Regions from separate parts of the Priestia flexa genome, predicted to be linked through region 2. Evidence: riboswitches for the same ligand, from Rfam matches in the RefSeq annotation. Region 2 holds a riboswitch; each other region holds the start of a gene.

What was found. A riboswitch is a leader RNA that binds a small molecule or an ion and turns the genes downstream of it on or off. The one in region 2 is predicted to bind lysine.
Region 1: another riboswitch for lysine. It lies ahead of LZP85_RS16380 (aspartate kinase); the one in region 2 lies ahead of LZP85_RS00985 (transporter substrate-binding domain-containing protein).
Region 3: another riboswitch for lysine. It lies ahead of LZP85_RS17710 (Na+/H+ antiporter NhaC family protein); the one in region 2 lies ahead of LZP85_RS00985 (transporter substrate-binding domain-containing protein).

The regions. Positions count from the first base shown of each region.
Region 1 is NZ_CP090431.1:3,175,528-3,185,952, reverse strand. Features, by position in the region: gene LZP85_RS16395 (electron transfer flavoprotein subunit alpha/FixB family protein) at 1-903, shown strand, start outside; gene trxA (thioredoxin) at 1,183-1,497, shown strand; gene uvrC (excinuclease ABC subunit UvrC) at 1,696-3,462, shown strand; lysine riboswitch at 3,529-3,706, shown strand; gene LZP85_RS16380 (aspartate kinase) at 3,842-5,080, shown strand; gene LZP85_RS16375 (YslB family protein) at 5,100-5,615, opposite strand; gene LZP85_RS16370 (succinate dehydrogenase cytochrome b558 subunit) at 6,083-6,691, shown strand; gene sdhA (succinate dehydrogenase flavoprotein subunit) at 6,720-8,513, shown strand; gene sdhB (succinate dehydrogenase iron-sulfur subunit) at 8,514-9,287, shown strand; gene gerE (spore germination transcription factor GerE) at 9,446-9,670, shown strand; gene LZP85_RS16350 (hypothetical protein) at 9,854-10,177, shown strand; gene LZP85_RS16345 (cation:proton antiporter regulatory subunit) at 10,371-10,425, shown strand, end outside.
Region 2 is NZ_CP090431.1:187,605-198,029, reverse strand. Features, by position in the region: gene LZP85_RS01000 (TetR/AcrR family transcriptional regulator) at 1-375, shown strand, start outside; gene LZP85_RS00995 (amino acid ABC transporter ATP-binding protein) at 402-1,142, opposite strand; gene LZP85_RS00990 (amino acid ABC transporter permease) at 1,167-1,895, opposite strand; gene LZP85_RS00985 (transporter substrate-binding domain-containing protein) at 1,962-2,798, opposite strand; lysine riboswitch at 2,907-3,091, opposite strand; gene LZP85_RS00980 (YitT family protein) at 3,239-4,114, opposite strand; gene LZP85_RS00975 (AgrD family cyclic lactone autoinducer peptide) at 4,295-4,426, opposite strand; gene LZP85_RS00970 (accessory gene regulator ArgB-like protein) at 4,407-5,042, opposite strand; gene LZP85_RS00965 (PadR family transcriptional regulator) at 5,291-5,626, shown strand; gene LZP85_RS00960 (DUF1129 family protein) at 5,623-6,135, shown strand; gene LZP85_RS00955 (stage II sporulation protein M) at 6,308-6,823, opposite strand; gene LZP85_RS00950 (uberolysin/carnocyclin family circular bacteriocin) at 6,932-7,132, opposite strand; gene LZP85_RS00945 (uberolysin/carnocyclin family circular bacteriocin) at 7,165-7,365, opposite strand; gene LZP85_RS00940 (uberolysin/carnocyclin family circular bacteriocin) at 7,398-7,598, opposite strand; gene LZP85_RS00935 (uberolysin/carnocyclin family circular bacteriocin) at 7,637-7,837, opposite strand; gene LZP85_RS00930 (YIP1 family protein) at 7,869-8,564, opposite strand; gene LZP85_RS00925 (hypothetical protein) at 8,747-8,917, opposite strand; gene LZP85_RS00920 (ABC transporter ATP-binding protein) at 8,910-9,635, opposite strand; gene LZP85_RS00915 (hypothetical protein) at 9,650-10,425, opposite strand, start outside.
Region 3 is NZ_CP090431.1:3,426,334-3,436,758, reverse strand. Features, by position in the region: gene LZP85_RS17725 (YunC family protein) at 80-382, shown strand; gene LZP85_RS17720 (HD-GYP domain-containing protein) at 498-1,595, shown strand; gene yunB (sporulation protein YunB) at 1,665-2,420, shown strand; lysine riboswitch at 2,491-2,679, shown strand; gene LZP85_RS17710 (Na+/H+ antiporter NhaC family protein) at 2,804-4,384, shown strand; gene LZP85_RS17705 (sodium-dependent transporter) at 4,612-6,126, shown strand; gene LZP85_RS17700 (methionine/alanine import family NSS transporter small subunit) at 6,116-6,226, shown strand; gene LZP85_RS17695 (M23 family metallopeptidase) at 6,296-7,273, opposite strand; gene lipA (lipoyl synthase) at 7,583-8,479, shown strand; partial or broken gene LZP85_RS17685 (IS1182 family transposase) at 8,611-9,983, opposite strand; gene LZP85_RS17680 (YhcN/YlaJ family sporulation lipoprotein) at 10,108-10,425, opposite strand, start outside.

The DNA.
Region 1 (10,425 bases), 1.0 Mb from region 2:
GGCGCAACGGTTGCTGAAGGTGGAGAAGTCGTTGGCGTTCTTGTTGGTAAAGGAGTGAAAAATTTAGGAGACGAACTCATTCATTACGGAGCAAACCGAGTAATTGTAACCGAGCATGATGACTTGGATTTTTATACATCTGATGGCTATGCACAAGCACTATTGGCTGTTATTCAAGAAGAAAAGCCAGAAGCAATTATATTTGGTCATACGGCTTTAGGAAAAGATTTATCACCTAAATTGGCTGCGCGTCTAGATAAGGGGCTAATATCAGACGTAACAGCACTTGAAGCAGCAGGTGGAAACTTAGTCTTCACTCGCCCGATCTATTCAGGAAAAGCGTTTGAAAAGAAGATTTCTACAGAAGACTTTATCTTTGCTACCATTCGTCCAAACAATATCTCGGCTTTGGAAAAAGACACGAATCGTACAGGAGACGTAAAAGAATTTGATGTGGAAATTAAAAATCTACGTACAATTGTAAAAGAAGTAGTTCGCAAAGCCACTCAAGGGGTAGATTTATCAGAAGCAAAAGTGGTCATTGCAGGTGGACGTGGTGTAAAAAGTGAAGATGGATTTAAGCCGCTAGAAGACTTAGCTGATGTGCTTGGTGGAGCAGTTGGAGCATCCCGCGGAGCTTGTGACGCTGAGTACTGCGATTACTCACTTCAAATTGGCCAAACGGGAAAAGTTGTAACACCAGATCTTTATATCGCTTGCGGTATCTCAGGAGCTATTCAACATTTAGCTGGAATGTCTAATTCAAAAGTTATCGTGGCTATTAACAAGGACGCAGAAGCAAACATCTTTAAAGTAGCGGATTATGGCATTGTCGGTGATTTATTTGAAGTCGTACCACTGCTTACAGAAGAATTTAAAAAATTAAAAGTACAATCCTCATAAGAAAAAGTCTTTTCTGCCAGCTACGGTGGAAAAGACTTTTCTTATGAAAATAATGAATGAATTGTTTAAAGGTGTGTAAAATAGGATACAGGTATTATATAAAGCCATTTAGCTTGGCTAGTCTTTCGCTGTTCCATGTCCTGGAACGACCTGTATTATGTAGTAAATAAGTTGTTACGAATACGTTAAAAAGTATAAGCAAATAAATAGCCACTGTTATATGAAGGTGGTATACTTTCTTTATCATGTAGATATAGCATATATTTAGGAGGAATTACAATGGCAATTGCACACGCAACAGATCAAACTTTCTCAAATGAAATTGGTTCAGGGCTAGTTCTTGTTGACTTTTGGGCACCATGGTGTGGACCATGTAAAATGATCGCGCCAGTTCTTGAAGAGTTAGATCAAGAATACGGTGAAAAAGTGAAAATCGTAAAGGTAGACGTGGATGAAAACCAAGAAACTGCTGGTAGCCACGGCGTAATGAGTATCCCAACTTTAATTTTATTTAAAGATGGACAAAAGGTAGACCAAGTTATTGGTTACCAACCAAAAGAAGCACTAGCTGAATTAGTTGATAAACACGCGTAAGTAAAAAAACCTAGCGATAGCTAGGTTTTTACTACTTTATACCGCATTGACGGTTTCGTACATTTTTTCTAAAAGTGATATAATAAAAGGAAACGAATAAACGTTCGTTTCCTTTTATTTTTGTATAAATGAAGAATAAATATAGATAAGCAAGAAGGTTTTGGCGAAAGTTAAAAATATTGAAGGAAGGAGAGCGGTATGAATCCTTATTTAAAAGAAAAGCTGGCTATTTTACCTGAACAACCGGGTTGTTATTTAATGAAAGATAAGTATGGAACGGTTATTTATGTTGGAAAAGCAAAGGTTCTAAAAAATCGAGTTCGTTCTTATTTCACAGGGTCTCATGATGGAAAAACGCTGCGCCTGGTTAATGATATTGTAGACTTTGAGTATATTGTGACGTCGTCAGACTTAGAAGCCCTTATTTTAGAAATGAATTTAATTAAAAAGCATGATCCTAAATATAATATTATGCTGAAAGATGATAAGGGGTATCCCTTTATTAAAATTACGAATGAAAAACACCCTCGCCTTGTCATCACGCGCAAAATTAAAAAGGATAAAGGAAAATATTTTGGACCGTATCCAAATGTTCAGGCTGCAAATGAAACCAAGCGGCTATTAGATCGCATTTATCCTTTGCGGAAATGTACGACGATGCCTAATCGAGCATGTTTATATTATCATATTGAACAGTGCCTAGCTCCCTGTGTATATGACGTTACGGATAGCCAAAACAAAGAAATTATTGATAATATTACGCGCTTTCTAAGCGGTGGTTATGAACAGGTGAAAATTGAATTAACAGAAAAGATGATGAAAGCTTCAGAAGAGCTAGATTTTGAACGTGCAAAAGAGTATCGAGATCAAATTGCTCATATTGAAGCTACAATGGAGAAGCAAAAAGTAACGTTCAATGACTTTATTAACCGTGATGTATTTGGCTATTCTTATGATAAAGGCTGGATGTGTGTACAAGTTTTCTTTATTCGACAAGGAAAGCTAATGGAACGCGAAGTGTCTATGTTTCCGTTTTACCACGAACCAGAAGAAGATTTCCTAACGTTCATTGGACAATTTTACGGAAAAAACTTAAAGCCTAAAGAAGTTCTTGTGCCAGCAACTGTAGATGCAAACCTTGCAGAACAGCTTTTAGAAGTAGACGTTCAGCATCCAAAACGAGGAAAAAAGAAAGAGCTTGTTGAGCTTGCGTCAAAAAACGCTCAAATTGCCTTAAAAGAAAAGTTTTATTTAATTGAACGAGATGAACAGCGTACGGTTGGTGCTGTCGAGCAGTTGGGGCAAGCACTAGGAATTGAAGCGCCTTATCGTATTGAAGCTTTTGATAATTCCAACATTCAAGGAACAGATCCTGTTTCTGCTATGATCGTTTTCGTTGACGGTAAACCTGAAAAGAAAGAATATCGAAAGTATAAAATTAAAACGGTTGAAGGCCCTGATGATTATGGTTCAATGCGTGAAGTGGTACGAAGACGATATACGCGCGTATTAAAAGAAGGTTTACCTTTACCAGATTTACTTATTGTTGACGGTGGAAAAGGTCATTTAGCAGCTGTTCAAGATGTTTTGGAAAATGAACTAGGGCTGCTTGTTCCAACAGCTGGATTAGTCAAAGATGAAAAGCATAGAACATCTAATTTAATGATTGGAGATCCTCCTGAAATTGTTCCACTTCAGCGTAACAGCCAAGAATTCTACTTGCTTCAGCGAATTCAAGATGAGGTTCACCGCTTTGCTATTACGTTTCATCGACAAGTTCGTTCTAAATCGGCTTTTCAGTCTATATTAGACAATATTCCAGGAGTAGGTGAAAAGCGTAAAAGAGCGTTGTTGCAAAAGTTTGGATCCGTTAAAAAGATGAAGGAAGCATCAATCGAAGAGATTCAAAATGCAGGAGTTCCAAGGCCGGTTGCGGAACAAATTGTTGAAGCCTTAAAAAATTAGTATTGAATTCCAGTTTAAACTCTGATAAGCTAGAACATAATTTCATATGACACTTCATTAAACTGAAGTGAAGATAGAGGTGCGAATTTTAAGAGTACACATTTGGAAGAGTATGAGCTCTAAAGATAAATGTGGAAAGGAAAATTTGCCGAAGTGAATGACATCTCATAGAGTCATTTGCTGGTTCTGCGTTGAATAAATGTAGGATTGTCAAGAATGTGTTTCTTGGAGAGCTATCTCACGGCATTGAACGTTTTATATATACTTTTCGTTCGTTAAGCAATGAGATATCCATCTCATTGCTTTTTTTATTGTCTGAGCTTAAGCAATAGATCGCCTCTTTATCATATTGAAAACAAGTGAAAGGATGAGGAGACTTATGGGATTAATCGTTCAAAAATTTGGTGGAACTTCTGTTGGATCAACAGAACGAATTCAGCATGTAGCAAATCGAGTTATCCAGGAAGTTGAGCAAGGCAATCAAGTAGTAGTGGTTGTATCAGCAATGGGTAAAACAACAGATGAATTAGTAAGATTAGCAGGAGAAATTACAAGTAAACCAAGTAAACGAGAAATGGATATGCTACTAACAACCGGTGAGCAAGTTACCATTTCTCTCCTTACAATGGCGCTGCAAGAAAAAGGCTATGACGCTACTTCCTATACAGGATGGCAGGCAGGAATTTGTACGGAAGCTCAGCATGGAAATGCACGAATCACCAAGATTAATGAACAAGCCATTGCAGGGCGTTTGAAAGAAAATCATATTGTGGTCGTAGCAGGATTTCAAGGAATGTCGGAAGATAACAGTATTACAACGTTAGGAAGAGGCGGATCTGATACAACAGCTGTAGCTTTAGCAGCGGCATTAAAAGCAGATAAGTGCGATATCTATACAGACGTAATGGGAGTATTTACAACGGACCCTCGCTACGTGCAAGGCGCTCGTAAACTGCAGTCTATTTCATATGATGAAATGCTAGAGCTTGCAAATCTAGGGGCGGGTGTATTGCACCCTCGAGCAGTAGAGTTTGCAAAAAACTATCAGGTGCCACTAGAGGTAAGGTCAAGTCTAGTATCAGAAAGAGGAACGATTGTTGAGGAGGAAGTATCGATGGAACAGAACTTAGTAGTAAGAGGAATTGCATTTGAAGATAATATCTCAAGAGTCACAATTGAAGGGCTAAATAATGAGCTTCAGACATTATCAACCATTTTTACAGCATTAGCAAAAGAGCACGTTAACGTGGATATCATTATTCAAAATGTGACGTCAGACAATCGTTTATCTATTTCTTTCTCGATTAAAACAGAAGATACGGATACGACTTTATCTGTGCTAGCTCAGTTAAAAGAAGTAGTAGGTCATAAAAAAGTGGAGCATGAAAGGGGCTTAGCTAAAGTTTCGATTGTTGGATCGGGTATGATTTCAAACCCAGGCGTTGCTGCCGATATGTTTGAAGTATTAGCTGTGGAAGAAATTGAAGTGAAAATGGTAAGTACGTCTGAAATTAAAGTATCAACAGTTGTGCCACATAAAGACATGGTCAAAGCGGTAGAAACTTTGCACACTGCTTTTGAATTAGAAGAGCAAGATATTTATCAAGTTCAAAAATAAAAGCGGGCACAGCCCGCTTTTATTTTTTATATCTTTCCGTTCTAGTTTCAGGTGTAATGATATCTTTTTTATCCCATTGAACGGAAAAAAGGACTTTGTCGGCTTTTTCTTTGTTGGTTAAATAAGTTTCTGTTAGACAGTTTTTTAACTGTTGAACTTGTTCAGCAACAAAGCCAGCTTCAAGATGGAAAGATGAATTGGGATACTCAGTAAATCTTCGTTTGACAACTTCACCTGTTAATTCCATTTCAATGTTATATTTTTCAGTTTTTAAAATGGTTAATTGTCCCCAGCCAGCTTTCACAAAAAAGCCGCTAATCTCTTCAACAGAGGAAAGTGGAAATTTTCGTGCTAACTGTTTTCCTGCCCAGTACGAGATTTCATTCGTATCATTGCTAAGAAGCTCTGGAATTAACACGTCTCGAAGTAAGCTGTATCCAAAATAAGGAGTTGTAGGTGCTTGTGGAGTATCGGTTTGATTGATTTCTTCACTTTCAACGATTTCTTGCTGCGTTTCAGTTTGTTGATTGCTCATTTTTTCCCCTCTTTCTTTACATCTATTATATACAAATTGAGCAGTTCTCTCATCTATTTTTAAAAATAAATCAAGCAAAGTCCATGAGATGGTTGTTGCATCTATAACTTTTCGAAATACGTAAAAAATTATTGTACAATAAAATGAATATCCTTTTATAGGAAGTCGCAATCTTTTGTAGAAAACGGTTACATAAAGGTGTACAATAAGAAGTGTAAAAAATATAAAATCCTATAACATCAACTTCGTAAGCGTTAACAAACTTAATTTTTCATAAATTTATATTTTAATGAAGATTTAAACATCTTATCTTGACGCTCTATGTTGATGGGAGTAAAATTGATGTGTCACATATTTTAATAGAGAATGCAAAGGTTTTCATTTTCTGCTGTATCAATCTATTTATTTTATTCGGGAGCTTTGTTTTCACTAACATTGTTTATCTAACTAAGGGGGGTATTACGCACATGGCAGCGAACAAAGAGTTTCAGTATCGCAAACTACATTCTTTACTAGGTGTCATACCAGTAGGCATATTTTTAGTCCAACATCTGGTTGTCAACCACTTTGCAACAAAGGGAGAAGAAGCGTTTAATCAAGCAGCTCATTTTATGGAGAGCTTACCTTTTCGCTACGCACTTGAAATCTTTATTATCTTCTTACCTATTCTATTTCATGCTATCTATGGCTTGTATATTGCGTTTACTGCCAAAACGAGTGTAAGCAGATACGGTTTCTTCCGTAACTGGATGTTTGTCTTACAACGTGTATCTGGCGTTGTAACGCTTATTTTCATTACATGGCATGTTTGGGAAACACGTATTCAAGCTGCGCTTGGTCAAAAAGTAGACTTTAATATGATGCAAGATATTTTAAGTAATCCTGGTATGATGGTATTTTATATTGTTGGTGTTGTGTCAACGATTTTCCATTTTGCTAATGGATTATGGTCATTTGGCGTTAGCTGGGGGTTAACTGTAACACCTCGCTCTCAACGAATTTCAACATATGTAACATTAGCGATCTTCTTCGCATTAACATTTGTAGGTGTACGTACATTATTCGCATTTGCATAAAATTACGTTTTAAAGGAGTGAGGTTACGATGAGTAAAGGAAGAATTATTGTTGTTGGTGGCGGCTTAGCGGGCTTAATGGCAACAATTAAAATTGCTGAGTCTGGCAAACAAGTTGATTTGTTTTCATTAGTTCCAGTGAAGAGATCTCACTCAGTTTGCGCTCAAGGTGGTATTAACGGAGCTGTAAATACAAAAGGTGAAGGAGATTCACCGTGGGAACACTTTGACGATACGGTATACGGCGGAGACTTTTTAGCCAATCAACCTCCAGTAAAAGCAATGTGTGAAGCTGCCCCAGGCATTATTCATTTATTGGACCGTATGGGTGTTATGTTTAACCGTACTCCTGAAGGTTTGTTAGACTTCAGACGATTCGGAGGAACACAGCATCACAGAACTGCGTTTGCAGGCGCAACAACAGGGCAGCAGCTTCTGTATGCATTAGATGAACAAGTTCGTCGCTATGAAGTAGCAGGGCTCGTAACAAAGTATGAAGGTTGGGAATTCTTAGGAGCAGTATTAGATGATAAGCGTACCTGTCGTGGAATTACCGCACAAGATTTGAAGTCTATGGAAATTAAAACATTCCCTGCAGATGCGGTAATTATGGCCACAGGTGGACCTGGTATTATTTTCGGAAAATCAACGAATTCAGTTATTAATACTGGTTCAGCAGCATCCATTGTGTATCAACAAGGAGCTTACTATTCAAATGGGGAGTTTATTCAAATTCATCCAACAGCCATTCCTGGAGACGATAAGCTTCGCTTAATGAGCGAATCTGCTCGTGGTGAAGGCGGACGTGTTTGGACATATAAAGATGGTAAGCCTTGGTACTTCTTAGAGGAGAAATATCCTGCTTACGGTAACTTGGTACCTCGTGATATTGCAACACGTGAAATATTTGATGTATGCGTAGCGCAAAAGCTTGGTATTAACGGCGAAAACATGGTTTACTTAGACCTTTCTCACAAAGATCCAAAAGAGCTTGATATCAAGCTTGGTGGAATCATTGAAATTTATGAAAAATTCATGGGAGACGACCCACGTAAAGTACCAATGAAAATCTTCCCAGCTGTTCACTATTCAATGGGCGGATTGTGGGTAGATTATGATCAAATGACAAATATTCCTGGTCTGTTTGCAGCAGGTGAGTGTGATTACTCCCAGCACGGTGCAAACCGTCTAGGTGCTAATTCACTTCTATCAGCTATTTATGGCGGTATGGTCGCTGGGCCAAAAGCGGTTGATTACATTAACGGCTTAGAGAAAAGTGCCGATGCTCTACCAACAAGCCTATATGATCAACATGTGAAGCAGGAAGAAGAAAAATGGCAAAGTATTATGTCAATGGATGGAACAGAAAATGCGTATATTCTTCATAAAGAGTTAGGAGAATGGATGACTGACAACGTGACAGTTGTACGTTATAATGACAAGCTGTTACAAACAGATGAGAAAATTCAAGAGCTTATTGAACGCTATGATCGTATTAATATTAACGACACAGCGAAGTGGAGTAACCAAGGGGCAACGTTTACTCGTCAGCTTCAAAATATGCTTCAGCTTTCTCGTGTAGTGACGCTAGGTGCATACAATCGTAACGAAAGCCGTGGGGCTCACTATAAGCCTGAATTCCCAGATCGTAACGATGAAGAATTCTTAAAAACAACAATGGCTCAGTTTGTTGATAAGAAAAAGGCACCAGCTTTCCATTATGAAGAAGTAGATGTGTCATTAATTAAGCCACGTAAACGTGACTATACAAAGAAAAAAGATGAGAAAAAAGCAACGAAAAAACAACAAGAGGGGGTTCGTTAAATGAGTGCACAACAAACGGCACAAAAAACAGTTCGTTTTGTTATTACTCGTCAAGATTCGCCTGAGACAGCTCCTTATAATCAAGAATTTGAGATACCTTATCGCCCTAATATGAACGTGATTTCTGCACTAATGGAAATCCGCCGTAACCCTGTTGATGCAAACGGTAATGAAACAACACCTATTAACTGGGATATGAACTGCTTAGAAGAAGTTTGTGGAGCATGTTCAATGGTCATTAACGGCAAGCCCCGTCAATCTTGTACCGCTCTAGTAGATAAGTTAGAACAGCCGATTCAACTTCAGCCAATGAAGACATTTCCTGTTGTTCGTGACTTACAAGTTGACCGAAGCAGAATGTTTGATTCATTAAAGAAAGTAAAAGCGTGGGTTCCAATCGATGGAACATACGACTTAGGACCGGGGCCTCGCATGCCTGAGAAAAAGCGTCAGTGGGCATATGAACTTTCAAAATGTATGACGTGTGGAGTTTGCTTAGAAGCATGTCCAAACGTTAACGATAAATCAAACTTCATCGGACCAGCACCACTTTCTCAAGTAAGATTATTTAATGCTCACCCAACTGGTGCTATGAATAAAGGAGAAAGACTAGAAGCAATTATGGGGGATGGAGGCCTTGCAAACTGCGGTAACTCACAAAACTGCGTGCAGTCTTGTCCAAAGGGTATTCCATTAACAACATCAATTGCAGCGCTTAACCGAGACACAACGATTCAGGCATTCCGTAACTTCTTCGGTAGCGATCAAGTATAATTACAAAAGAGCTCCACGGCTTTTGCAGCTGTGGAGCTCTTTTTATTTTGAAAAAATTTAGAATGCAGTAACCCATTTATTGCTTCCTACATAAGATATGGTGACTAAATTTACACCCATCCGATAGTTCAACTCAGGATCAGGCAAGGAGGGTTACATTGAAAGAAAAAGAGTTTCAACCTAAACCACTGCTGACAAAGCGTGAAAGAGAAGTATTTGAGCTTCTAGTACAAGACAAAACAACAAAAGAAATCGCGAGTGAACTATTCATTAGCGAAAAAACAGTGCGCAATCACATTTCAAATGCGATGCAAAAGCTTGGAGTTAAGGGGCGTTCTCAAGCAGTTGTCGAACTCCTTCGTATGGGGGAACTTGAATTATAACATGAGCGGGGTATCCCTGTTGGGAACCCGCTTTTTGTTAGTGTTTAGAATGTATCATTAGAAAAAATTAAAATAAATAAAAATATACATAAATGAAACTTATCGCTTGAATGCAAAACGCATTCTCCGTATAATAAAAAGTGAGAGAGATTTTCTCTACTTTAGATAAAAGGAGGTGCAAATATGAGAAGAGTTTGGTTTTTAATTATGTTTTTCATGCTGCTTGCTTTACCTTTAGGTAATTTGCCAGTTTCATTAAACGATGGTACACAACAACATGCCACTGTTGATACTGTAGCATTAAATCATCCTACAGAAAGTGTACAGCATTCAACTGGCGTAAAGCTCGTTACCAAGCATTTTAATATATCGTTCGAAACGGGATACGCACCTGTTTTGTCAGTAACACAAGTTGAACAACCTCTAATATATGAAAGTCAAAAAGAGTTATTTGCTCTCCGACAACCCTTTATTTATGCAAAACAATTTCAAACAAATTACCTCTAACTATTCAACAATTAAAATCCTACGTTTACCTTATAAAAAATTAACGTTTAATAAGGTTATTTGCTGTGCAAACTTTTATGTATTAAACGTTACCCTATAAAACTATAATTTCCCATATACACTTTATTAGATTTACACGAGATTAAGATGAGTAACTATCAAAAAATCATTATGTTATAGGAGTTGTTCATGCATGGTTATTAGAGAATCTGAGCTTCCAGGTATCGGCAGAAAATTTGAAATTGATA
Region 2 (10,425 bases):
ACCTCCTTTTTTCCACAAACAAAAGAGGAAGCAACGAACATCATCCACAGGCAAACGAATGCCTTTTTACATATGGCTGAGCATGAGCGCAGTATGATGCAGGTATTCGAACAAGCAATCGGCATCTCTCCTGTCGTGTCGGAAAGCTGGAAGAATATTCGAAGGAAATTTATTCAGCGCATCTCACAAGATATCGCTTATGCCCAAGAGAAGGGACTTGCTAGAGATGAATTAAATCATGAACTAGTGGCAAGAGGCTGGTTTTTCACCAATGAAATGTACCTCTGGGATATCGTTCGGCATGAATACGAAAGCTCCATTGAAGAAATTGCGCGGAACATCGCATCTGTTTACATTCGAGGGCTATATAAATAAGAAAAAGCCCTCACAGGGACTTTTTCTTATTTGTCTTTTAACGTACGTTTTAAGAACTCACGCGTACGTTCGTGCGTTGGATGATTAAAGATTTGCTCAGGAGTACCCTCTTCTGCAATAACGCCTTTATCCATAAAGACAATGCGATCCGATACCTCTTTAGCAAATTCCATTTCATGCGTTACGATAAGCATTGTTAGACCTGACTCTGCAAGCTCCTTCATAACCTTTAATACTTCTCCCACCATCTCAGGGTCTAAAGCCGATGTTGGTTCATCAAATAAAAGGACATCCGGCTGCATGGACAAAGCGCGAGCAATAGCCACGCGCTGCTTTTGACCACCTGAAAGCTGTCTTGGCTTCGCATTGATGTACTGATCCATCCCAACGACCTTCAAATAGCCGAACGCTACCTTTTCAGCTTCTTCTTTTGAACGCTTTAACACTTTGACTTGTCCTACTACACAGTTATTTAAAACATTATGGTTATCAAATAAATTGAACTGTTGAAAGACCATTCCTAAATTTTTACGATACTCAAATAGATTATGCTGATCATCCAGAACATTTTCCCCGTTATAAATAATTTGGCCACCGTTCGGCTGCTCTAATAAATTGATACAACGAAGGAGCGTTGATTTCCCCGAGCCCGAAGAACCAATAATGGTCACAACTTCTCCTTTGTTAACAGAGAAATTAATATCTTTTAATACTTCATGACTTCCATACGCTTTGTTTAAATGTTGAATATCAATTACTTGTTCCATTTTCTTATACCTCCTTACCCTTCATTATCGATTTTGGTCCGTTTTAATCATCGTGTAGCTGTCGGGTCCGTCTAATTTACGCTCAAAGTAGCGCAGAATTTGCGATACCATAAACGTCATGACAAAGTAAATCATACAAGCAACAAAGAATGACTCAAAATATCTAAAGTTGTTTCCTGCTACTGATTTCGTGACAAAGTATAGCTCGGAAACGGAAATAACGTTTAATACCGACGTATCTTTAATGTTAATCACAAACTGGTTACCCGTTGCTGGTAAGATATTACGAATGACTTGAGGTAAAACAACGTTCATCATTGTTTGATAATGATTCATGCCAATGGCTTTGGCTGCCTCAAACTGTCCTTTATCAACGGAAATAATCCCGCCACGTACAATTTCAGCCATATATGCTCCTGTATTAATTGATACAACAATAACCGCTGCTAACATCACGTTCATATCAAAGCCAAATGCAAGCGCTGAACCATAGTAAATAACCATTGCTTGCACAATCATTGGCGTACCTCGGAAAAATTCAATGTATACAGATAAAACGAAATTCGTTACCTTCAATCCTGCTTTTTTCAGCCCGCTCGTTGGCGTTGGAACAGTTCGGATAATACCAGCAACTAACCCAATGACCGCCCCAATAATGGTACCTGTCAGCGCAATTAATAGCGTCATCCCAGCTCCGCGTAAAAACATTGGCCAGTTTTCTGAGATGATTGTAATAACCCATTCAAAACTCATCGTTCTTCCTCCCTTACCTCATTACAAAACCGACTGTATGTAGATACAGCCGGTGTTATGTCATCATTATTTTGCTGCAGGTTGGTTTTTGATTGCCGCATCCATAATGCTTGTGCGTTCTTCTTCTGAAATACCTTTTAAGGTTTTGTTGATTTCTTCTTTTAGCTCACTGTCTTTTTTAAGACCCACGGCTACAGCTGTATCGTCAGCTGATGTTTTGAAGCCATCCTTGAATTCAACCATTGCAAAATTATCATTTGCTGCTGAAGCACTTACTGCTTCAGGTCGCTCTGATACATAACCATCAATAACTCCTGATTCTAGCGCTACGCGCATTGCTGGGAAATTATCCATTGCTGTTTCTTTTGATACACCTTTAATTTGATCAATGACGGAGTAGTGAAACGTGTTTAATTGAGCCGTAATTTTTGCGCCTTTGAAATCTGCAATCTTCGTAACACCTTCATACTTACTACCTTTTTTCACAACCATTACTAGGTTTGAATTATAGTAGTTATCAGAGAAATCAATTGTTTCTTTTCGCTCTGCAGTCGGTGACATTCCTGCCACAATCGCATCAATTTTACCTGATGTTAAGGCTGGTACAAGACCATCCCACTCAGTTTTTACAATCACTAGCTCTTTGCCTAATCCATCAGCAATTTTCTTAGCCATCTCAACATCATAGCCGCCTGCATACTGTGAGCCGCCCTTAATTTTAACCGCTCCGTTTGAATCGTCATTTTGAGTCCAGTTAAATGGTGGATAGCCTGCTTCCAAGCCTACCGTAAACGTATCAGCGTCTCCTGAACCCGATGCTGACTCACTGCTTTGACCACAGCCTGCTAATAAAACGACTGCTGAAAGCAATAATGTTAAGAAAAATCCTGCTTTTCTTTTCATAGTTTGTTTCCCCCTTATATCTTTTTAAGCTTTGAAGACAATAAAAAAACGACCCGAGATTTACTCAGGTCGTTTCATTCATCGTTCCCTAAAGTCCTCTCTTTTAAAAGATGAGATAGCACAACTCAATAAGCTGGTAAACTTATTGAGACAGTCCTGCAGTTCTTCACTACAGACCCAGCAAGCAATTATTGAGAACAATTTACTCACTTCGGCGATATTTCCTTCTCTCTAGCTTCAACGTCTCTCAAACTCTGCTAAAGACTGTTAAATACCGCGCCTCTACCTCACTTGACTAAAAGTGAGGTCTTATTAAATTTGTTTCAAGTCTACATCTTTCTTCCTAATCTGTCAATCTGGTTTTTATCGGATAATTTTCCAGCTAATCCTTTCAGCTCTAAAAAAAAAAAAACAATTTTATACAGAATAAAAAGGAGGATTTAATGAATGTTGGTTTTTCTAAAGTTTCCACCCTTTACTTCGGCAACGTCATACACGCGCACAAAAGCATCCGGATCGATTTCGCTGATAATTTCCTTCATTTTACTTTCTTCTAAACGGTTAATAACACACGTAATCTCTTTGAACTTTTCGTGAGAATATCCGCCGTATACTTCTTTATATGTAGCGCTTCGACCTAGTCGATCACGAATTGTTTTAACCATTAAAACAGGCTCATTTGTAATGATTTCAAACGCTTTTGAACCGCTTAACCCAACTTCAACGACATGAATAACCTTTGAAGCGATGAAGTAAGCAATGGCAGAAAGAATGGCTCCTTGCAAGCCAAACACAAAAGAAACCACGATAAATACAAACATATTTAGAAATAAAATAAGATCACTTGTTCCAAACGGTGACTTTCGTGAAAGGAGTACAGCAAGCATATCAATACCGTCCAATGCTCCTCCATTACGCAGTGCTAGACCCATTCCAAAACCAAGGATTACACCACCTACAACGGTTACTAAAAGCGTATCTCCTTCAATAATGGCTGGAGTGTGATGCATAAGAGTTGTACTAACTGCTAAAGAAGCAATACCGATGGTTGAAAAAATAGCGAAGCTTTTTCCAATTTGCTGATAACCTAACCAGATGAAGGGAAGATTGATGATGGCGATTAAAACGCCTAGTGGAATTCCAAAGAGCTGGGAACCAACGATGCTAAGTCCCGTCACACCCCCGTCAGATACGCTATTTGGAATTAATACTGTTTCTAACCCATAACCTGCGATAATGCCACCAATGATGACTAAAAGGCCTCGAAACAATAGTTTTTGTTTACTCGATTTTCGATGCTGTTTTAACGCATTCATGTAATTCCTCACTTCTAATGTTTTTTGACACACATAATTTTATCATAAAATCATCTTCATTTATAAAATTAAGGTATCTCTAAAAGGTACTAAGCATAAAAAACGTAAATAGCCAGTCATCGGTTCAACACCGACAACTGGCTATTTAACTACTTTAAAAATAGAAATAATTACAAAAACTCATTGTAGCTCTTCGTCTTCATCTTCAGGCAATTCAGGTTCATACAGTCCTAGAAAACAACTTGTTGTAAAGGTAGCTTGTGTCATAAATAAACCCGTAGCAGCAACAAAATTATAAAGATACTTTTTCATTTAAATCAATCTCCTTTTTTATTAAAATTTTATCTATTGAATGTATGATAAATACTCCAATAGGTGTAATTGTAAATGTTTGATAAACCAATACCTGCATGATGACAATTGAATATGTCTTGGGAATAAATAAACTTACAATCATTAGAAATAGTGCAATTGAAATAGAGATCCATTTATTTTGTTGTTTCTGCGAATCACTAAAAGCTGCTTCTTTCTTAAATAAAATAGGGGCATATCGCCAAACAAAGAAAATGACTATTGGATAAGCAATGAGCTGCCAATAAATAATATCAAGCATAGGTGAGAGATACTTAGAAGTAAAAGAAATGGTGAAGATAAGCATAACGCTTGCAATTAAACAATGATGGAATTTAGAGAAATGTGCTCCTCCGGAAAACATTCGAAATACGGATAGAGATAGTAAACAAAGTACTGTGAGAAAAAATAGGTCAAATAGAGAACCCAATAGTAAAACAATGAAGACCTGATAAAGTAAAATAATCATCATTTCTAAACCATAGCGAATTTTCCCGCTTACTTTTCTAAAGCTACTTTCGTGAGCAATAACTTCATTGGTTATTGCTTGAGCTAAGTCTTTTGGTCCCCAATTCACACTTACTCCTCCAAACAAACTATACTTTACAATCGTTATATTAGCACAAAAATACTATTAAGTTAAATTAATACAGTTCATTTAAAACACAAAAACTTCCCTGAAAATTCTTTTTCTGGAATTTACAGTACAATTTTGAACCTTTATACGTCATTCTAGTATTTTAGATTCGGTATTTATAAGATAATTTTTATAACCCATCTACATTACTCAACTATAGTTCAGAAAGGCTGGTGAAAGTACTGTCTATTTATAGTCAAATGATTAAAGGCTTATTAGAAGGTAGTATTCTATCTCTTATTAAGCAAAATGAAATATATGGGTATGAATTAATTGAAAAGTTGAGGCAAGGTGGATTTAACAAAGTAAGTGAAGGAACTATTTATCCGCTATTGCTGAGATTACAGAAAGAAAAGCTTATCTCTGCATACTTTATTGAATCCAAAACAGGACCAAGGCGAAAGTACTATAAAATAACGCGGGAAGGTCTAGAGTTTTTACAAGACTTTGAAGGTGAATGGGTTAAATTAGAAAAATCAGTAAACTACTTTCTAAAACATAGAGAGGAGCACTCACGAATATGACTTACCAAGAGGTTGAAAGATTAAAACTTAGATTAACTAAGTACAATAAGCAACAGTTTGAAGAGTTTTGTCTATATCTATCTAGCAGCGATTTAGACACGGAGAAACGTAATGAAATTAGAGATGAAATACTCGATCATCTTTTAGAGGGAGAGAAACAAGGAAAAGGCTTTCAGGACTTATTTGGTCAAAACCCCAGAGAATATACACAACAAATCGTAGAACAGCTACCGAAAAGCTCCTTAAAAGAAAAAATAACCTTTGCGCTTAGTATTCTACTCATATCAACTATTATTATCTTTAGCCGTTCACATAACGATTCATCTGTATTCGTTGATTTAACTTTATTTTCTATTTTAAGTAGCGCTGTCATCATAGGATTTTTTAAATTGACTAAGCGTTTTGCCTTTAAAAGCTCTATCATGAGCATTTTAATTTTAACTCTCATTATTCAAGTTGCAGGTGTACTGTATTACTTTTTAAAAATTCTTTTTATCAACATTAGCTAAAACAATCTCGATTGTGGTAACATTCATTTTATTCTGTTTTGTAGACTACATAACAATGGCTAACCAAGAGCAAAAGAACCATATTAACCTGCCTAATACTAGTAACAGGTGATTGGCTATCTTCTCTTCACTCTTTAAAGGACTGCTTAATGAAACCACTAAGTCACGCCTATTAAATATATTTAGGCGTGACAAATCCTTCAATAAGGCCTGCTATTAAAAGTAATACAACAATAATACCTACTGTTGATAGATTCCTTTTCCAGTTCTTTTTTTGAAAATAAAATTTAAAACCAACGAATCCTATGTAACCTGCTAATAACAAAGCTGGAATCTCGAAAATCCCATGTGGTAATATGCTTATACATAATTCCCAGACGCTTGTGCCATTTAAATATTGACTCGCTATTACGCCCCCAAGCCAAAATCCATTGATCACTAATACTAAAAAAGTAGAAAGCCCAAAGCAAAAAATCCCCGAAAGCAACATGAGCACAACTTTAAAATTTTGAATAAAAAAGAATGTTGCTCCTGAAATCCCTTCTCTTTTCGTGTAATAATTATTGTTGTTACTAATAGCTTCGTTCACATCTGCACTTAAAACTAAACCTAGTCCAAAGATTAAACTTAAGAAGAAGCACCCAACGGAAAATAGAAATAAATACCTATCTTTTAATAATCTTTCCATTTTTACCACCTTAAGATTTTTTTTATACAAGAATTTTGTTATAATAAATTAAGGGAAACGACCGACATCGTTCCCCTCACTACAATTTAATTTGTAGTTGCAATCGTATTAGTAGGCAACTGCAGTTTTCTTAGCGCCTTTTTTCAATAATGATTTAGCTGTTAAGATTAGTGCTGATGTTAATCCAAAGCTAGCAAACATTGAGATTAAAGCTAGAACTGTGCTGCCTGCTTCGATTGCTGTTACGATTACGTTTGCCCAGTATTCAGAAATTCCTAATGCTCCTGCGATATATGCTACTACTTCCATGTTTTCCACCTCATTTTAAAATTTTTAATTTATTAGTAAGCTACTGCCGTTTTCTTAGCGCCTTTTTTCAATAATGATTTAGCTGTTAAGATTAGTGCTGATGTTAATCCAAAGCTAGCAAACATTGAGATCAAAGCTAGAACTGTGCTGCCTGCTTCGATTGCTGTTACGATTACGTTTGCCCAGTATTCAGAAATTCCTAATGCTCCTGCGATATATGCTACTACTTCCATGTTTTTCACCTCATTTTAAAATTTTTAATTTATTAGTAAGCTACTGCCGTTTTCTTAGCGCCTTTTTTCAATAATGATTTAGCTGTTAAGATTAGTGCTGATGTTAATCCAAAGCTAGCGAACATTGAGATCAAAGCTAGAACTGTGCTGCCTGCTTCGATTGCTGTTACGATTACGTTTGCCCAGTATTCAGAAATTCCTAATGCTCCTGCGATATATGCTACTACTTCCATGTTTTTCACCTCCTTTAAATGCATTTATTCTTTTCTAATTAGTAAGCAATTGTTTTTTGCTTGCCAATTTGTTTGATTAACTTTCTCAATGTACTAATCAAGGTTCCTGTTAATCCAAAGCTTCCAAATGCAGCCAATAACTGTGTTACTGTATCTCCAGCCATAATGGCATTCACAATCAAAGTAGCCCAATACTCAGAAATCCCTAATGCCCCGACTAAATTAGCGATTACTTCCATCCTCTCACCTCCTTCAATCAGTGCGATTTTCTTAATTTAAGATGCTCAATAGCATAGAAGAAATAGTAAGAAATACTAACCATGTAGAGAACACAAGGATCATACTTTTTTTCCTACTAAATCCAATACATACGCTAGCACCTAAGGCAATGATGAAGTAACTCCACATGCTGAATATTTCAAGACTAGAGAAGAAATTAAGGATAAAAACCGAATCAGTCCAAGATTGTATCGTAAAACCTAAGCTCGTAATTGGCATTTCCATCGTGTTTTCATTAATAAATAATAGGTTAATTGCTTTCCCAATAATAAGGGGGATTTGCGCAACCATTACGATATGAAAAAGCCCTTTAAACGTTACTCGAACCTTTGCAAATGATAAGATAATTTTATAAATTAAAGTGGAAACCAAGACTGTAAATAAAAACTGAAAAATTCCTACCAAGGTGGTGCCGATTACCATAATCATTTGACTTTTTCCATTTTGCAGTTCTTTTGGCAACATGGATCCAATTTCATTATTCGTTAATAAGTGTTGAGAAAGTAAGTACGTAATAATTCCATATAGAACTAAAATAATGAAGATATTGACCCCCAGTTTTCTTTGCACTTTTAGTTGACTAAAGAATTTAACTGGACTAAATAGTGCGCTAACTAGACTAATGGGATTGGTAGTCGAGAGTGATACAGATTGTTTATTTTCCATTACTTCAGATTGATTCATCATGGTACTTTCTCATCCTCCTGTTTGTTCGTTGCTTCCTGAATAAATAGTACAATAAAAACCCAAAGAATAAACATTTTTTGGATATTGTGGTCGTTTTTTGTATTTTCAGGGGTTATTTTGCTAATATTAGTGACGAAAATAAAAAGACTAAATCCTTAATTTTTTAAGGACTTAGTCTTTTCTTACTTTTTTCTTCTAACAAATTCATATGTTGTAATCGAAAAAACAATAATTATAATCAAAGAGATGACCATAATATCCTTTACCTCTCCTTGATAAATAGCTAATATAAGTGGCGGTGAAGCGAATAGTAAAAACACAATAGTAGCCAGTATAAAGAATTTTTTAGTCATGCTGAGTGCCTCCTGACATATTTAACATTGAAATAAAGTAGTCTTCTAAGCTTTCATTTTTTGTAAAAACACTTGATATATCGCTTTCTATTTTCAAGATTTTTCCTTCATTAATAAAGACTAAAGAGTCACAAAATGTTTGTGCTACTTCTAGCTGATGAGTAGAGAGCAAAATAGAATTACCTGCTGATACATAATCTTTTAAAATTGATTTTATTTTTTTCATATTAATCGGATCAATACCCGATATGAACTCATCTAACAATAAGACGCTAGGCTTATTCAGTAAGCTGCCCATCAAAGCTAATTTTTTTTTATTACCTAAAGATAAATTTTTAATTTTCTTATCGATTTCTTTCTCTAAATGATAGTAAACAACTTGTTTCTCTACTTCCTCTTTAGATAGATTCAAATCAGTTAATTCCATGATGAACTTTATATATTCTCGACCCGTTAACTCGTCGTATAAATACGGATGGTCAGGTATAAAGGTGACTTCTTTCTTCATTTTCTCTATGCTTTCATTATGCAAAAGCACCTTTCCCTCATCCGGTGTAAGGAGTCCCATTGCAATTTTCAACGTTGTGGTTTTACCCGCTCCATTCTGACCAAGAAATGCCGTGATTTTCCCTTTTTCAATATCAAATGAGATATGGTCTAATATGCGTTTGGTTTCAAACGATTTACTGACGTTTTGAAAGCTTAAAGAGTAGTTCATACAATCCCTTCTCTCTATAAGTTTATTTGTTCAAAGCTTGATTTTTTAACTAACAGTTTGGAAACGAGCGGCAGCGCTATTCCAACGAATAAAAGAAGAATCATTCCAACCATGCCCCACTGAATGACGATATAACTTGAAACCCCAATACTATCCACTAAAAACAAAGCCGTAGGAAGCATCAATAGTGGAACCATTAACCCAACAGTCGCAAAACGGATGACATCTGCGACAATTTTTTTATCTGGATAATCATCTAGCTGTTCGATATTTTCATAATTAAAATGTGGTCTAAGTACCCCTGGCAAGAACATTAATAAAGCAAAGAAGAAAAAGCTAATAATATGCAATAACAGAGTCATGATACTTAACATGAGTGGCATTTGATTAACGAAAAAGAATAGGATATCTGCGACAATAAACAAAGGTAAACTTGTCAAAGCGAATAGATGAAATCGATATTTAAACACATCCCATAATGATTTTCCATTTAATAAATAAGTAATTACTTGCTTCCCTTCCCCGTCCACAGAAAACATGCCATTTAACTCGGTGAAAATTGAATATACATAGAAATAAGTTAGGAAAAATAAATAAAATGACATGATTAAAAAATAAATCTCTTCACTTTGATCAAGACTTTGCAGAAGACCTGTAATTACTCCCCAAATTACCCAAAATAAAAATGACCCTAGAACAACTGGAAACCGATAGCGTAAGTAATCCGTTCGATAATGATGCTTCGCTAAAATGGTTGTATACGATGTGCCAGGAATAACTTTAGATAAAA
Region 3 (10,425 bases), 760 kb from region 2:
TGTATAATTATAAAAAAACGCCCTAAAGCTCACTCTTTTTGAAAATCATCATACCTTGATTAAGAAAGGAGTGGGGAATTTGATTACATTAGAACCTGTTGTTATTAATGGTCATACGTTCAATGCGGTTACCGTACTGCTTCCAAAAACAACGCTTTTAACAGTCTCTTCCGATAAAGGATATATTATGTGTGGAGCATTAGACGTTGGCCTTTTAAATGAAAAGCTGGTCAGTAGACAAATCATTGCCGGAAGAGCAGTCGGCGTTCGAACAATTGAAGATCTTTTAAATGCACCTTTAGAGTCTGTTACTGTGGAAGCAGAAAGTTTAGGCATTCATCCAGGTATGATAGGGCGCGAAGCTTTATTAAAAATGGTATAGTTAGGAATAAAGTCCTTTATATTCAAATTTTGTCTAAAAAGATTCAATGGAGAGGTAGTAAATGCTCTACCTCTTTTATAGCGATTATAAAATAATAGATAGTTAGGGAGTTACTATGAAATTAGTTGCAATTCAATCATTGAGCCCAGGTGCATGTTTAGCAAAACCAATATTAGATGAAGCAGGAAACACGCTAATTAATACAGGCATACCTTTGACAGAGACTATTATTAATCGTTTACAGCAGCGAGGTGTTACGTTTGTATACATAGGTGATAAACGAACAAATGATATTGTTGTAAATTCTACTTCTACTATCCCATTTTCACTTCGGAAAAAGGCAATGGAATCAGTGGAAGATGTCTTTCACTCTCTTCAAAAAAAGCATGAAAAAACGCGTGTTGCACTTTTAGAACAATCGGTTCGTGAAGTACATAAGGTTGGCAATCAATTAGTAGATGAGATTATGAATAATAATGATGTATTGTCATTGTTAACGGATGTATATATATACGATAACTATGTATTTTCTCATTCTGTGAACGTGACGCTTTATGCCCTTTCACTCGGAAAAGAAATAGGATTAACTCAGCCTGTTCTAGAGAAGCTAGGTGCAGGAGCTATGCTACATGATGTAGGGAAAATGTTAATTCCCCAAGATATTCTAAACAAGCCCGGAAGATTAACGGATGAAGAATTTAAGTTAATGAAAAAGCATACCACATATGGGTACGAATTATTGCGAAGTACTCCTAATGTCTCTGCGCTCTCCGCCTCTTGCGCATATCAGCATCATGAAAGATTGGATGGATCAGGGTATCCATTAGGAATTAAAGAAGAGCGAATTCATTTATTTAGTAAAATTATCGCAATTGCGGATGTGTACGATGCCGTGACGTCAAATCGCGTGTATAGAAGCGCTCTTCTCCCTCACGAGGGGCTAGAGATTTTGTATGCGGGTGCGGGAAGTCAGTTTGATAAAGATATGATTAGCGCTTTCAGAAGGGCAATTGCTGTTTATCCTATTGGTCTTTTTGTAACGCTGAATGACCAAAGAAAAGGCATAGTAAGCAAGCAAAATAAAGGCCTAAGTGATCGACCTTACATTCTTATTCAAGAAGAAGGAGGCAGGGTTTTAGATAAACCTTATGAAATTGATTTAAAAGAAAGTCCTACATTAATAATTATCAGCAGCGATTTAAAACAAACATAGAAAACTTTTAGAAAATAGCGTTAGCCCTCCTTGTTTATGCATACATATAGCTTGTAAGGAGGGATTTTTTTGATTAGGGTTCGCCGAAGAGTATTGAAAAAGGGACCTATACCATTTCGCTATGTTGTACTACTAACAATTGTTTTTTTTCTGCTTTCTACTGGAGCAGGAATATGGTTAATTAATAGAGGAATTGAACCAACCTTAATGAAATATGCAGAAGCCCAGACTAAAGAGATTGCAACGCTTGTTATTAATAAGGCCGTTAATAAACAAGTGGTAGACCAACTTGATGTGAACGATATTATTAAGACGGAAAGTACGCCGGATGGGCAGGTAGCCAAGATTGATACGGCAGTCGTAAATCGTATTAGAGCTCAAACGACATCTTTAGTCCAGGCTAATTTACGAGAAGCTGAAAAAGGAAATTTAGAAGAATTAGAGATTCCAACGGATATTAATATTGAACCAGATGAAAAGCTCAGGCAGCGAGGAATTGTCTATCAAGTTCCATTAGGGCAAGCTACAAACAATGCCTTACTAGGAAATCTAGGACCTTTAATCCCGGTTAAATTTCATGCAATTGGTGATGTGCAATCAGACGTTGTACGGAAAATAGAGGAATACGGAATTAACGGTGCTTTTTTAGAAATTTCAATTGAAGTTCAGGTTAACGTTCAGGTGATTATTCCCTTTGCTACAAAACAGACAACCGTTCAAGCGACAGTGCCTGTAGGAATGGCGATGATTCCAGGGAGCGTACCGGATTATTTTAACGGTGGCACTAACTCAGCCTCTCCATCTATTGAACTAAAGAAGAAATAGCCGGTTGATAACTTTATACTTTACCGATATAATGTACTAGATATAATTATATACCATCACCTTATCAGATCGATGAGGTAGAGGATGCAAAAAGTATGAGTATACTATGTGAGGATGACAACTGTGATCATAGTAAAAAGGATTTTTTGCCGAAGGAAAGAAAAAGAGTCAGCTTTTCTTTTCTGGGGTTACCTTGAAAAAGGGTAACACTGTCATTATGAAAATACGCTTGTTTTCATGATGGAGGGCTACTGATCGTGATGGAGGATAACATAACATTACAAAGAGTAATGATAGTTATTTTCTATCATTGCTCTTTTTTGCGTTTTTTTCTTTATAAGTAGTCCTCCTAGATTTAAACAGGCTTATATTAGGAGGATATCATGGAAGGAACTATTTTTTCGTTATTACCACCATTGATTGCCATATTAATGGTTGTTTTAACACGTAAAGTACTGCTTTCCCTAGGAGTAGGGATTTTAGCAGGTGGATTAGTGTTAACGGAGTTTTCAGTTGGAGAAACGATTCAAAAGATTTGGGGAAGCTTTGCTACAATTTTCTACGCGGACGGCGCACTTAATACTTCAAATCTATTTATTTTGCTTTTCCTTTTAATTTTAGGTGTTATTACGGCTTTTATCTCAATCATCGGAGGAAGTCGTGCTTTTGGAGAATGGGCTTTACAACGTATTAAAACGCGTCGTGGAGCTCATCTATTAACAGCTGTGTTAGGAATTATTATCTTTATTGATGATTATTTTAATGCACTAGCTGTTGGACAAGTAAGTCGCCCGGTAACAGATCGACAGCGGGTATCAAGAGCGAAGCTTGCTTATTTAATTGATTCAACTTCAGCTCCGGTATGTGTGATTGCACCGTTCTCAAGTTGGGGTGCCTATATTATTACGGTTGTAGGTTCAATTCTAGCTGCACACGGGATGAGTAATGTGTCAGCATTTTCAGCATTTGTACAGATGATACCGATGAATTTTTATGTATTTACCGCATTAATTATGGTATTCGTGGTGAGTGTTTTTGATATTAACATTGGACCAATGAAAAAACACGAAGAGCGTGCGATTCGTACTGGAGAAGTAACGGACCCAGAAAAAGGTGCAGTACCAGGAGAGTTAAAAGAAGATTTACCAGTTAGTGAAAATGGTCGTGTATTCGATTTGATCTTACCAATTATTGTATTGATGATTGGGACAATTGGTGCGATGTTATGGACAGGCTATCAAGCAACTGAAGGTCAAGCTACAATCTTTACAATGTTTGAGAATACGAATGTACCTAATTCATTAATGATTGGTGGTTTATCAGGCCTTGTTGTAACGCTAGTATTATTTATCGCACGTACGAGACAATCGAATGAACTGTCTAATTCGGTGCTTGGTAAGGGCATAGTAGCAGGAATCAAATCGATGCTACCCGCTATTTATATTTTGCTGCTTGCTTGGATGATTGGAGATTTGATTGGTCAGTTGAAATCAGGAGAATTCTTAGCAGGAATTGTGGAGAGTTCTAATTTAAATATTGCCTTCTTACCAGTGGTACTATTTATTATTGCTGGCATCATGGCGTTTTCAACAGGGACATCGTGGGGAACGTTTGGTATTATGCTTCCAATTGCAGGTGACATTGTAGGAAACATTGAACCAGAATTATTATTACCAGCTCTTGCGGCTGTATTAGCTGGTTCAGTTTGCGGAGATCACTGTTCACCAATTTCTGATACAACAATCTTGTCATCAACTGGAGCAGGAAGTCATCATATTGATCACGTAATGACACAGCTTCCTTATGCAATTATTTCAGCTGTGATTAGCATCATTGGTTATATTGTACTTGGTTTAACAGAAAGTACAGCTGCAGGATTTGGAACAGTAATGGTTTTATTAGTGGTATTTGTCTTAGTAACTCGTAAAAAGGGGAACATAACAGAGACATCATTAGAAAAATAGAAGAATAAAGATAGAGCAGATGCGTTTCACAACGTCTGCTCTATTTTTAATTGTTTAATTATCAAAATTTTCTATAAAAAATATTTTGACATACTATAGCATAATAGCTATAATTCTTCGTAAGATAGTTCTAAAGACAGACTATGCTAAATTGTCAGAAAGTTTAAATAACTTTCTAGGTTATGACAGAGATAAAAGAAAAGAGAGAGTGTAAGGGGGAAACTATGATGGAAAATCGTCCTCAATGGGGTACGAGAGCAGGTTTTATCATGGCAGCAGCAGGTTCTGCAATTGGATTAGGAAATATTTGGAGGTTTCCGGCGACTGCCTATGAAAACGGTGGAGGTGCATTTTTCTTACCATACTTATTTGCGTTATTAACAGCAGGTATTCCAATCTTAATCATGGAGTTTGCAATTGGACATAAGTATAGAGGATCATCGCCATTATCGCTAGCGAGACTAAATAAAAAAGCAGAATGGCTAGGCTGGTGGCAAGTTGGTATTTCATTTATTATTGCAGTTTACTATGCAGCGATTATTGCATGGGCCATGTCTTACTTTATCTTTTCGCTAAAGCTAAGCTGGGGTCAAGATACTGAAGGGTTTTTATTCGGTGACTATTTGAAATTAGCTGAGGTTCCTGGTCAAACGGGAAGCATTGTACCAGGTGTCCTAATACCGCTTATTTTAGTTTGGGTAATAGCTTTAGGTGTCTTACTAAAAGGTATTAAAAAAGGAATTGAAGCAGCAAACAAAATTTTCTTACCAACATTAATTGTTTTATTCTTTATCATTGTGCTTCGCGCTATTACATTAGATGGTGCAATGGAAGGGTTGAATGCATTCTTTAAGCCAGACTGGAGCGCTATTGCAAATGGAAAAGTTTGGGTGGCAGCTTATGGTCAAATCTTCTTCAGTTTATCTGTTGGTTTTGCCATTATGATTACTTATTCTAGCTATTTACCAAAGAAATCAGATTTAACAAATAATGCTTTTATCACTGGCTTTGGTAACTCAGCATTTGAATTACTAGCCGGTATTGGTGTATTTAGTGCTTTAGGGTTTATGGCAATGCAGCAAGGTGTGAGCATTGATGAAGTAGTAGCAGGTGGAGTAGGATTAGCATTTGTTGTATTCCCTCAAATTATTAACGAGTTTCCCGCGTTTAATCAGCTGTTCGGATTACTTTTCTTTGGATCGTTAACATTAGCTGGTTTAACATCACTTATTTCCATTATTGAAACATTTGTAGCGGGGGTACAAGATAAATTTAACGTATCTCGTACGAAATCTGTCTTAATGGGTGGGGGCTTAGCTTCTATCATTTCATTATTATTTGCTACTCAAGGAGGGTTATACTTCCTAGATGTAATGGATTATTTTATCAATAACTTTGGTGTTGCTTTAGCCGGTTTAGTTGAAGTTATCTTAGTGGCTTGGGTATTCCGTGAACTAAACAATCTACAAAAACATGCAAACAGCGTATCTGACATTATGCTTGGTGCTTGGTGGAAAATTTGCTTAAGCGTAATCACACCAGTTGTTCTTGGATACATGATGTTTGATAATGTGAGAACTAATATTTCAGAAAATTACGAAGGTTATGCGACGAGTTTCATTGTTCCATTTGGTTGGGGAGTTGCAGGTTTGGTGATTGTTGTTGGGATTCTATTATCGTTTAAAAGTTGGAAGAAAGAATCATTATCTTCTGTGAAGGAGGATACAACGTATGGAAAGTAATTCAGTAATTATGATGATTGCAGGAATGATTATCATCTGGGGCGGTTTAGCTGCAAGTATTATTCATGCAGTGAAGAAATCAAAGGAAAGTAAAGCGTAAAAAAGAGTGCTTAGAACATTGTTCTAAGCACTCTTTTTATATTAAATAAACGTTTGTTTAAATCGTACATTACTTTTTCTTTTGACGATCAATTCTTTCCCATGACCGAAGCTGCGGATAAGGGTCAAAAGACCATTCGTTTCGACCGTTATCTTTGTACATACCGTAATGTAAATGAGGTGGAAATTTCCCAGATGTGCCTGGAGGCCCGTATCCTGAACTACCAACACCACCGATGACCATACCTGGTTCTACAATCTGTCCCGTTTTTAAATCTTTAGCAAATCCACTTAAATGTGCTAGGTAGTGATAATTATTATTCAGGTCTCGAATTCCAATACGCCAGCCACCATATTTATTCCAACCTTTTAGTTCGATTATACCATAGCAAGGAGACTTGACTGGAACGCCATAGTCAGCGAAAATATCAGTTCCTTCATGAATTCTTCTTCCGCCCCATCCACGAGCGTCACCCCAAGTGCTGCGATAGCTATAGTTTGATCGAATCGGCACTGGAAACGAGGTTCCTTTTAAGTCAATACGACCATAGGTCTTAAAGAGCTTGGCGTTTCCAAGGATAATATCAACCGCTTTAGCTCGATGATAATAACTCCATAGCGCAATTTTAATATAATCCTCGCTTGTTCCAAAAGTTTGAATATAATTAGCCATTGTAAAAAGCATGTCTTCATCATTTAACTGATCAGCTTTCCCATCGCCGTTTCCGTCTTTTCCTAAACCACCTAATAACGAAATGGTTGAGGGGTTTTGGTCATTAAGCTTTGGATTTAAAGAACCCGCCCATTTTTCTGGAGAGTAATAAATAGCAATTGCACCTTTTTCTCTTGGAATATCCTTATGAGAGCGACGGACGTTTCGTTCATATTGATCAATTCCAGCAAAGTAATACCAAGGTATTGATGACACAGCCTCCATCTGCTGATATAATTCCATGCGCTTCGTATTTAAAGCTGCTTCATCTTCGGCAGAAAGTGGCGCAGCCTGAGATGAAATCGTACATGAAAAGCATAGTGAAAAAAATAACAGAAAAAGCACATATTTTTTCAATGGGCTTCCTCCTTCCTAATTAAGGTATAGTATTAGTTTGTGAAACGATGAAAAATTTAATAAATAATAATTAATGGAAATAAAATGATGTTAAGGTTATATGAACAATAAATAAAGCGCTATCATTTGCGGTTATTAAGGGATAAAGAGTAGAGATAAATAAGTGCAGAGCGCTTGTCGAATCGCTCTTTTGTATGATAAAGTGACATGTAGTGTATTTTTTATTTGACAATTTAACAATCAGCATATAGGTTACAGACATTTTCTAGATTGATGGAGTTGATACTAATGGCAACAAAGGAAGAGTATGTCCGCAAACCCGAGTGGCTAAAAATTAAGCTAAACACAAACGAGAACTACACGGACTTAAAGAAAATGATGCGTGAAAAAAATCTGAATACGGTATGTGAAGAAGCAAAATGTCCTAATATTCATGAGTGTTGGGCAGTTCGTCGTACGGCTACCTTTATGATTTTAGGTCAAGTTTGTACACGTGCGTGTCGCTTCTGTGCTGTGAAAACAGGCTTACCAACAGAGTTAGATTTGGAAGAGCCAGAACGCGTAGCAGATTCAGTTCAGCTAATGAACTTAAAGCACGCTGTTATTACGGTAGTTGCGCGTGACGATCTAAAAGACGGTGGAGCAGGTGTACTAGCAGAGACAATTCGCGCTATTCGCCGTAAAAATCCATTTACGACAATCGAAGTATTACCTTCAGATATGGGTGGAGTAGAAGAGAACCTCCGCATGGTAATGGATGCTCGCCCTGATATTTTAAACCATAACATTGAAACAGTACGCGAATTAACGCCTCGTGTGCGTGCAAGAGCTACATACGAGCGTTCATTAGAATTTTTACGTCGTGCAAAAGAAATGCAGCCAGATATTCCTACAAAATCGAGCATTATGATTGGGCTTGGAGAAACAAAAGAGCAAATCATTGAAACGATGGATGACCTGCGAGCAAATAATGTAGATATCATGACAATCGGTCAATATTTACAGCCGACAAAGAAACATATTAAAGTTCAGAAGTACTATCACCCAAGTGAATTCGAAGAGCTTAGAGAAATTGCTTTAACTAAAGGATTTAGCCACGTTGAAGCTGGTCCACTTGTGCGTTCTTCTTATCATGCGGATGAACAAGTAAATGCTGCTTCAAAGCAAAAGCAAAATAACGGGTAATGAAAAAGGCGATGTTTCCATCGCCTTTTTTCAGATTGACGAGAAACCTGTAAGGTTCTCGTCAATCTGAGGCTCTTTTCATTTTTTATAGTGAAACAAGTAAACATTTCACAAACAAATCGTCGTTTTCCATAAAAATCGCCCATTACCTGACCTGTTTTGGTCAGGTAATGGGCGATTTTTTTCATGTTTTGACAAGCTGCCGTCAGATACGCCTGCATCTGGACAGACTTCAGCCCTCGATACCGGGCATATCGATACCCATTTAGCTCTTTTGCGTCGGCAAAGCTACGCTCAATCGTCGTGCAACGCATACGATAAAGTTGTTTACCTGCTTTTGTGCGCTTGTTTAGACGCGCTTGTTCTTTGAATCTCTCCCAAATGTGACGTGTCACCACGCGTTGTTTTTGGGAAGCGGAAAAACACCCGTCTCTCATTGGACAAACGGCACAATCACTTGGATTTGATTTGTATGTACGATCTCCTGTGCGACTGGTAGTCGCATACGATAAAATGCACCCCATTGGACAAGCGAATACATCTTTTTCCTGTACGTAGTGAAACAGACGTTTTGGCACGTCTTTGTTTGACGATCCAAAACGCCGATAGCCCATCACCATAAAAATCCCTTTTTCAGAAAGGCGTTTACAAATATGGCTTGTAAAATACCCGGCATCTAATGCAACAGCTTCAACAGAAAAGCGAAACTTTTTTATTTGTATGTCAAGGCGGTCAAGATAAGGAACAGAGTCAGCCACATTGCCAGCTGTAATACAGGTATCTGTAATAATATTATGTTTGACATCCACCGTTCGATGATCTAAATAATGAAAGCCATCTGGCTTTCCATCTCTCATCATAAAACCACTATCGGGATCCGTTGTACTGATGCGGGTTTGTTTTTGTAAGGCAACGCCTTCCTTTCGAGGACTTAGTTCTTTTTTCCGTTTTCAAGACGATCTTCGTTGACGGCTGCTTCTAACTCTTCCATATACGCTTGTCGGCGGGACTTCTTTGGTTGTTTTTCATATTTATGTTTATTCGCATTCGCTTTGATATGAGTCGAGTCTGTCATTAAAGCACGTCCACCAACCATGCGATGTTCTATCGCCTGGCGAACAATTTCATCAAAAATGTCTTCAAAAATCGTCGTATCTAAAAAGCGTGTTCGGCGATTAAAACTAATCGTCGAATGGTGAGGAACGGCATCCGTTAACGATAAGCCTAAGAACCATCGATACGCCACATTCGTTTGAATTTCTTTGGCAAGTTGACGTTCGGAACGAACGCCATAAAAGTAGCCAATAAACATCATTTTGAATAGCGTAATGGGATGAATGGAAGGACGTCCATTGTCTTCACAATAATAAGGAAGAAGCTTTTCTTCAATAAAGCTAAAATCAATTGTCGCTTCAATTGTACGCAAAAAGTGATTGGCAGGAACTAAATCTTCTACAGAAACCATCACTTGTTCATCTCGATGATTTTTAAGTGCACCCATCATGTTTCATCAACTCCAGTCTTTTTTTATCAGTGTTACCACTGATAAAAAAAGACAGACATAAAAAAGCTGTTGAGAACAAAGTTTCTCAACAGCCTGGAAAAAGGCGATGTTTCCATCGCCTTTTTTATTTCATCTTTTCATCTGTTACATGTTCATTCAATTCGTTTTTTCCCTCGCCGTTTGCATTCTCACCATCGTTCATCTTACGACCTTGAGGAGATTTAAGCATTTCTTTAATGGTTAAATGAATGGACTCTTCCACAGACTTGTCTTTCGTATTTGCTTCACTGAAGCGTTCGATATCTTGAATGTGCTGTGGGTTATCTGATACGTATACGTGATAATAACGGGGCATAATAGACATTGCTGTCCGTTTTACTTGATCAGCGGTAGCATTTCGATCTTTTGCGTCTGTTTTATACGCGATTAGCACGTCTTCATC